DNA from 2 places in the Pseudomonas sp. Emmai genome. Region 1 is predicted to be linked to the other one. Evidence: riboswitches for the same ligand, from Rfam matches in the RefSeq annotation. Region 1 holds a riboswitch; the other holds the start of a gene.
What was found. A riboswitch is a leader RNA that binds a small molecule or an ion and turns the genes downstream of it on or off. The one in region 1 is predicted to bind cobalamin.
Positions count from the first base shown of each region.

Region 2: another riboswitch for cobalamin. It lies ahead of cobO (cob(I)yrinic acid a,c-diamide adenosyltransferase); the one in region 1 lies ahead of cobW (cobalamin biosynthesis protein CobW).

Region 1 covers NZ_CM143685.1:3,549,702-3,553,909, reverse strand. The annotation lists gene cobN (cobaltochelatase subunit CobN) at 1-1,370, opposite strand, end outside; gene cobW (cobalamin biosynthesis protein CobW) at 1,374-2,438, opposite strand; cobalamin riboswitch at 2,535-2,749, opposite strand; cobalamin riboswitch at 3,007-3,235, shown strand; gene ACY4LX_RS16265 (CbtB domain-containing protein) at 3,356-3,550, shown strand; gene ACY4LX_RS16260 (CbtA family protein) at 3,562-4,208, shown strand, end outside.
Region 2 covers NZ_CM143685.1:2,210,859-2,215,066, forward strand. The annotation lists gene ACY4LX_RS10025 (PQQ-dependent sugar dehydrogenase) at 1-1,262, opposite strand, end outside; gene ACY4LX_RS10030 (hypothetical protein) at 1,329-1,913, opposite strand; cobalamin riboswitch at 2,067-2,297, shown strand; gene cobO (cob(I)yrinic acid a,c-diamide adenosyltransferase) at 2,379-2,990, shown strand; gene ACY4LX_RS10040 (cobyrinate a,c-diamide synthase) at 2,987-4,208, shown strand, end outside.

The DNA of each region.
Region 1 (4,208 bases):
ACCAGCGCCAGGCTTTGCATGCACGGGCGCTGGTCGAGGGTGTCGAGGTCGTTGCTGACGCCGCCAAGCAACTGCTGGATCAACGCGGTGCCGCTGTCCGGCAACTCGGCGGGCAGCGGATAACCTTCGTTATGCAACGCACGCAGGATATTCAGCGCCGCCGCCGGGGTGTCGAGGCCGACGCCGTTACCGATGCGACCATCGCGGGTCGGGTAGTTGGCCAGGATCAGCGCGATGCGTTTTTCGCCGTTGGGCACCCGCGCCAGATCGATCCAGCGCCGCGCCAGTTCGGCGACGAAGTCCATGCGCTCCGGTTGCGGCCGGTAGCAGACCACATCGGACTGACTGCGCTCGCTGCGCCAGGCCAGGTCCTTGAAGCTGATCGGCCGGCTGATGATCCGCCCGTCGAGTTCCGGCAGCGCGATGTGCATCGCCAGATCCCGCGGGCCGAGGCCCTGTTCGCTGGCGCGCCAGCCGGGTTCGTTGTCCTGGGCGCAAATCGCCTGAATGACGGGAATGTTGCGGCGAAACGGTCGCAAATGCGGCGCTTCGGGGCTGGATTGGGCGAAACCGGTGGTGTTCAAAATCACCGCCGCCTGCACTTCATCCAACAGGTCCTCGACCACCGTCAGGCAGCCGGGTTCTTTCAAACTGGCCACCGCAATCGGCAACGGGTTCAAACCCGCTGCTTGCAGACGCTGGCAGAAAATATCGATGAAACCGGTGTTCGCCGCCTGCAAATGCGAGCGGTAGAACAGCACCGCCGACACCGGTTGATCAGCCTGCCAGTCGGCTTGCCAATCGCTCAGGTCTGCGGGGCTTTTTTTCGGGTGGTAGATCGCGGTGCGCGGCAGGGTTTGTGGCTCGGCCCAGGCGTAGTCCCGGTCCAGCCAGCGACTGGCCAGGCAACGGAAAAAATCCAGGGCATTGCCCATGCCGCCCTGACGCAGAAACTGCCAGAGGCGATCACGGTCTTCAGCGCCCACGGTGCTCAAGTCGCTGAGTTCCGGGTCCGGGCGGTCATCGCCGGGCACCAGGATCAGTTGCACGCCGCGTTCGGACAGCTCGACCAGCCGCTCGACACCGTAACGCCAATAGGCGATGCCGCCGTGCAGCGAGATCAGAATCACCTTGGCGTGGCGCAGCACTTCATCGACGTACAAATCCACCGACGCGTGATTCTGCACCTGCATCGGATTGGCCAGGCGCACGCTCGGGTAGTCGTCGGGCAACTGCTGCGCGGCTTCGGCGAGCAGCGCGAGGCTGGAGTCGCCGCTGCACAGGATCACCAGCTCGGCGGGGGTTTGTCCAAGGTCGGCAATGTTGTCATCCGACACGAAACCGCCGGGCTGGGTCCTGAGCAGGTGCATGGCTTAAACGCTGAGCGCGGCGCGCAGTTGCGCTTCGAGTTGCGCGGCGTCCAATTCCTGGCCGATCAACACCAGACGGGTGGTGCGCGCTTCATCGGCGCCCCACTGACGGTCGAAGTGCTTGTCAAAACGCGTGCCCACGCCCTGGATCAACAGGCGCATCGGTTTGTTCGGGATCGCGGCGAAACCTTTAACGCGCAGGATGCCGTGCTTGACCACCAGTTGCGTCAGCGCGTCCATCAGCAGGCTTTCGTCGGCTTGGGGCAGTTCGATGGAGATGGAATCGAAGGCGTCATGATCGTGGTCGTCATCGCCGTCACCGTGGTGGTGATCGTGGTGGCTGTGACGGCTGTCGATGTGTTCTTCGGAGCCGGCACCGAGGCCGATCAGCACGTCCAGTGGTACGCGGCCGCTGCTGGCTTCGATGACTTTGACCGCTGGCGGCAGTTCTTCGGCGACTTCCAGGCGTACGCGGGCCAGGTCTTCCGGGCTGATCAGGTCGGCCTTGTTGAGGATCACGAGGTCGGCGCTGGCGAGTTGGTCGGCGAACAGTTCGTGCAGGGGCGATTCGTGGTCCAGGTTCGGGTCGAGTTTGCGCTGGGCATCGACTTGATCCGGGAACGCGGCGAAGGTGCCGGCGGCGACGGCCGGGCTGTCGACCACGGTGATGACCGCGTCAACCGTGCAGGCGCTGCGGATTTCCGGCCACTGGAAGGCTTGTACCAGGGGTTTTGGCAGGGCCAGGCCCGAGGTTTCGATCAGGATGTGGTCGAGGTCGCCGCGACGGGCGACCAATTCGCGCATCACCGGGAAGAATTCTTCCTGGACGGTGCAGCACAGGCAGCCGTTGGCCAGTTCGTAGACGCGGCCGTTGGCTTCTTCTTCGGTGCAGCCGATGGAGCACTGCTTGAGGATTTCGCCGTCGATGCCCAGCTCGCCAAACTCGTTGACGATCACCGCGATGCGGCGACCCTGGGCGTTGTCCAGCATGTGGCGCAGCAAGGTGGTTTTGCCCGAGCCGAGGAAGCCGGTAACGATGGTGACGGGGAGTTTGGCCAGTGTTTTCATCGGATGCCCTTTGGCAAGGTGGCGGGCATACGGGACGACAACCGCGGCGATGAATGCGCGGAAGATTTCGCCACCGGATCACCCCGCCCGGTTGTAGTGAGAATTCGTTTCGAGGCAGGTCTCCTGGCTTCCAGTGCGCCGGCCTTGGTGGCCTGGCATTCGCTGCGCCTTCCCGCGAACCCTTTGGACAGGGCTTGCAGTGGCGTGGCAGCGAACATCACCGTTCACAGTTGCGGGGGCAGCCGCGGCATCGACCGCGTTCCCTTCTTAGCTTCGGCAGACGCCGAAGAACCTCGAAAGCGCAAGGCTACGCATCGGTTGGGGGCGGGTCAACGTCTGCGGGGTGATGATCGTTCCCACGCCCTGCGTGGGAATGCCTCAACGGACGCTCCGCGTTCGGCTTTCGATGGGGACGCGGAGCGTCCAGGGCTGCATTCCTTTGCTGCGCGTGGGAACGATCAACAGGACGGCGGCGCTCGTGTAGGAGCGAGGCTTGCCCGCGAAGGCAGCGACTCGGTCTTTAACTGAGAACCCCTGCCAATTGACTCCCCCGCCCCGCCCATGCTCTCCTGTGCGCCTTGTTACGGGTGCCCTTCACAGGGTGAAACGGGAAACCGGTGAATCATGTGCTTTACTCTAAAGTCATGTCAGTCCGGTGCTGCCCCCGCAACGGTAAGCGAGCGAAGAATCAGATCCACTGTGCCGGCAGTTCGGCATGGGAAGGCGATTCTTGCAGGTTTCGGTGCAAGCCCAAGCCCCTCGTGAGCCCGGAGACCGGCCCGCAACACAAAGTGACCACTACGATCACTGAATAACAAACCCGCGGTGGGCGGGCGCTGTTCGAACCTTTGCGCACCCTATGCGCAAGGGTCTTTCATGCGCTCTATTCACCCGCTGACAGACCAGAGGGAAGCGCCATGTCGATCATCAGCAGCACCGACCACAGCAGCACCGCCAGCAGCACCACAACCCTGAGCCAACGCCTGACCGCCGCCGTATGCGCGTCGATCCTGGGTGCGTGCCTGGTGTATTTCGCCGGTTTCTCGCACATCGAAGCGGTGCACAACGCCGCCCACGATACCCGTCACAGCTCCGCGTTCCCGTGCCATTGAGACCTGCCGACATGTTCAAGCGTATTGCGCAAACCGCAGGTTTCACCGGGTTGCTGGCCGCCCTGTTGTTGACCCTGCTGCAAAGTTTCTGGGTTGCTCCGCTGATTCTTCAGGCGGAAACCTATGAAAAATCCGAGCCTGCGGCCGTGGTTGCTCACGAGCACACCGACGGCGCCATGGCTGCTCACACTCACGACGCCGAAGCCTGGGAGCCGGAAGACGGCTGGCAGCGCGTGCTGTCCACCACGGGCGGTAACCTGGTGGTCGCCGTCGGATTCGCGTTGATGCTCGCTGGTCTCTACACCCTGCGCGCGCCGACCAAAACCGCTCAGGGCCTGCTTTGGGGCTTGGCGGGCTACGCGACCTTCGTACTGGCGCCGACCCTCGGCCTGCCACCGGAATTGCCGGGCACGGCCGCCGCCGACCTGGCACAACGGCAGATCTGGTGGGTTGGCACCGCCGCCTCCACCGCGGTCGGCATCGCGCTGATCGTGTTCAGCCGCCACTGGCTGATGAAGATCCTCGGCGTGGCGATCCTCGCGGTTCCGCATGTGATTGGCGCACCGCAACCGGAAGTGCACTCGATGCTGGCCCCTGAAGCCCTGGAATCGCAGTTCAAAATCGCTTCGCAGTTGACCAACGTGGTGTTCTGGCTGGC
Region 2 (4,208 bases), 1.3 Mb from region 1:
AGCAAGTCCCCCTGCTGATCGATCACCACACCCACCGGCCGGCCCAAGGCGTTTTCGTCCTTGTCGAGGAACCCGGTCAGCACATCCACCGGCGCCCCGGTCGGTTTGCCCGCCGTGAACGGTACGAAAATCACTTTATAGCCGCTGTGCGGTTTGCGGTTCCACGAGCCGTGCTGGCCGACGAAAGCGCCGTTGGTAAACGGTGCCGGCAACTTGCTGCCTTCGGCAAAGGTAAAGCCCAGCGAGGCGGTGTGCGGGCCGACGGCGTAGTCCGGGGCGATGGCTTTGGCCACCAGGTCCGGGTTCTGCGGCTCGACGCGCACATCGACGTGCTGCCCGTAATAGCTGAACGGCCAGCCATAGAAGGCGCCGTCCTTGACCGAGGTGATGTAGTCCGGCACCAGGTCGCTGCCGATTTCATCGCGCTCGTTGACCGATGTCCACAGCGCACCGCTATTCGGTTCCCAGCCCATGCCGTTGGGGTTGCGCAGGCCGGAGGCGAAGATTCGGTGGTTGCCGGTGGCGCGGTCGACTTCCCAGATCGCCGCGCGACCTTCTTCCTTGTCCAGGCCGTTTTCGCCGACGTTACTGTTGGAGCCCACGGTCACGTACAGCTTGCTCCCGTCCTTGCTGGCGATGACGTTCTTGGTCCAGTGGTGATTCAGCGTGCCGCCCGGCAGGTCGATGACCTTCATGGGCTCTGACTTGATCGCCGTATCGCCGGTTTCATAGTGAAAACGCAGCAAACGATCGGTGTCGGCGACGTACAGGTCATTGCCGACCAGGGTCATGCCGAACGGCGAGTTGAGGTTTTCCAGGAACACCGTACGGGTTTCGGCCACGCCATCGTGGTCCTTGTCCCGCAGCAGCGTGATGCGGTTGGGGCTCGGCACGGCGGCACCGGCGCGACCCATGACTTTCTTCATCACCCAGCCGCGAATGCCTGTGCCGTCATCGGGCTTGGGCGGCGCGTTGGTTTCGGCCACCAGCACATCGCCGTTGGGCAGCACGTAAAGCCAGCGCGGGTGATCGAGATTTTCGGCAAACGCCGCCACCTGCGTGCCGGCTGCAGCGGTGGGTTTGGCACCGGCCGGCCAGCCGATCGCCGGGGCGATGTTCACCGTCGGGATCAGGGTTTTATTCGGTTCTGGCAACTTGGGCGAAGGGCCGGTGCCGTCCGTGACTTGCAGGCTGGAATGCTCGCCGCAGGCAACAAGCCCTCCGGCGAGCGCAATGACGAAAACGAGCTGGGGCTTGCGCATGCTGATCTTCCCTATGAATGCACTGTTTAATCATAGAGAAGTAAAAAAGCGCGATGGTTCAACCCGTCAACCACGGGCCTCTTTGAACAGCACGGCGATACCGGGGTGATAGTGGCCGGCTTCGTTGCGCAATTTGCGGTAGGCGTAGGGGAAATACCAGGCCACGGCGCAGGTGTGTTCCTTTTGCAGGTCGTCGACCATGTCCTGGAGTTCTTCCGGGGTCGCGCTTTGCTGGGCCTTTTGCGGGGCGACGAACAGGCAGCCGAGTTTCAGGTCGCTGGCGTAGCTGATGCGCTTGGCGTCGCTGGTGATATCGACCAGGGCTTGTGTCAGGTTCAGGCTGTTGACCTTGGGCCAGCGCTGGGTCGTCTGGAGGTAAGCACGTTCGTCGCTGGTGGCGATAAACAGGTCGGCGCGGGCATTGCGTTCGCCTTCTTCGACCTGCTTGCGGGTCGGCGTTTGTTGCAGCGTGACCATTTCCGCCATCCAGGCCGCCGCCGACAGCAGGCTGAGGTTGGCCTTTTCGTCAAACCAGTACGGCGTATCGTTGTCGCCGCGCACGGCGTTGTAGCGGTCGATACAGTCAAACCAGCGTTCCAGCAGCGGGCGCAGGAATTCCAGCTTCGGATTGCTGATGATCATGCCTTGCATGTGGCTCACCCTTGTTATTGTGTTGTGAGATGTGGCTCTTTGATATCATCGCTGAGCCTGTGGCACAAGAATAGCGGCAGATAATTGATCGACGGCAGTTATTCGCCCAGTGGCGTCCCGGCTTTAATTGACGCTCCACCCCCAACCCTCTAACCTTCGCGGCTTGTTTCAGGTGCTCTGTGGCTGCGGTCGACAGAGTGAAACAGGGAAACCGGTGAGTGATTTGCCCCACGTGTGCACAATCACGATCCCGGCGCTGCCCCCGCAACGGTAAATGAGTGAAAAACTGCGCCTAGAGCCACTGTGTTGAAAAACATGGGAAGGCGCGCAGTCCGGTGCAAACCGCTCATGAGCCCGGAGACCGGCCTGATCCATCCAGCGGCATCACGGTGGGCGATGCCAGGCTTCTTGCCGTCTATTCTTGTGCCTGCCCGCCGTTATCCAGCCTCAACGGAGAGCTCCCCCATGACTGATACCCCCGATCGTGACGAACGCCACCTGGCGCGCATGCAGCGCAAAAAAGCCGTGATTGACGAACGCATCGCCAACTCGCCGAACGAATGCGGCCTGCTGCTGGTGCTGACCGGCAACGGCAAAGGCAAAAGCAGCTCGGCCTTCGGCATGCTCGCCCGGTCCATGGGCCACGGCATGCAGTGCGGCGTGGTGCAGTTCATCAAGGGGCGTAACAGCACCGGCGAAGAGCTGTTCTTCCGCCGCTTCCCGGAGCAAGTGCGCTTTCATGTGATGGGCGAGGGCTTCACCTGGGAAACCCAGGACCGTCAGCGTGACATCGCCGCCGCCGAAGCCGCGTGGGAAGTGTCCCGCGAGCTGCTGCGCGATCCGTCGATCGGCCTGGTGGTGCTGGATGAGCTGAACATCGCCCTCAAGCACGGCTACCTCGATCTCGATCAAGTGCTCAGCGACTTGCAGGCCCGCCCGCCGATGCAGCACGTGGTGGTCACCGGTCGCGGCGCCAAGCCGGAGATGATCGAGCTGGCCGACACCGTCACCGACATGGGCGTGATCAAGCACGCGTTCCAGGCCGGGATCAAAGCGCAAAAAGGCGTCGAATTGTGAGTCAACCCCGTCACTGCCCGGCAGTACTGATTGCTGCGCCGGCCTCCGGCCAGGGCAAGACCACCGTCACCGCCGCGCTGGCCCGGTTGCATCGCAATCAGGGGCGTAAAGTGCGCGTGTTCAAATGCGGCCCGGACTTCCTCGACCCGATGATCCTCGAGCGTGCCAGCGGTGCGCCGGTGTATCAACTGGACATGTGGATGGTTGGCGAGCAGGACAGTCGTCGGCTGTTGTGGGAAGCGGCGGGTGAAGCCGACCTGATCCTGATCGAAGGCGTGATGGGTTTGTTCGACGGTACGCCGTCCAGCGCTGACCTGGCGCGGCATTTCGGCGTGCCGGTGCTCGGCGTGATCGACGGCACCGCCATGGCTCAGACCTTTGGCGCTTTGGCGTTGGGCTTGGCGAAGTATCAACCGGACTTGCCGTTTGCCGGCGTCCTGGCCAACCGCGTCGGCACCTTGCGTCACGCACAATTGCTCGAAGGCAGCCTCACCGAAGGCCTGCGTTGGTACGGCGCGCTGTCCCGGGAAACCGGGATCGAATTGCCCAGCCGTCACCTCGGTCTGGTCCAGGCCAGCGAGTTGAACGACCTCGATCTGCGCCTTGATGCCGCTGCCGATGCGTTGGCCAGCAGTTGCGAGGTAGCGCTGCCACCCGCTGTCGAATTCGCCGCCCCGGACGTGATCACCGCTGAACCGTTACTCAAAGGCGTGCGCATCGCCGTGGCCCGTGACGAAGCGTTTGCCTTCACCTACGGCGCCAGCCTGGATCTACTGCGGGCGATGGGTGCCGAGCTGGTGTTCTTCTCGCCGATCCGCGATACCCAATTGCCGGAGGCTGACAGCCTGTACCTGCCGGGTGGTTATCCGGAACTGCACCATGTGGCGCTGGCGCAGAACACTTCGATGCTGAGCGCAATCCGTGCGCACCATCAAGCAGGTAAACCCTTGCTCGCCGAATGCGGCGGCATGTTGTACCTGCTCGATTCCTTGACCGATGTCGAAGGCACCCGCGCGGAACTGGTCGGCTTGCTGGCCGGGGACGCCGTGATGCAAAAGCGTCTGGCCGCGTTGGCGTTGCAAGCCGTGGAACTGCCTGAGGGCTTGTTGCGCGGGCACACCTATCACCATTCGTTGACCAGCACCGAGCTGGAGCCGATTGCCCGGGGCCTGAGCCCCAACGGCGGGCGCGGGGCCGAAGCGGTTTATCGGGACGGGC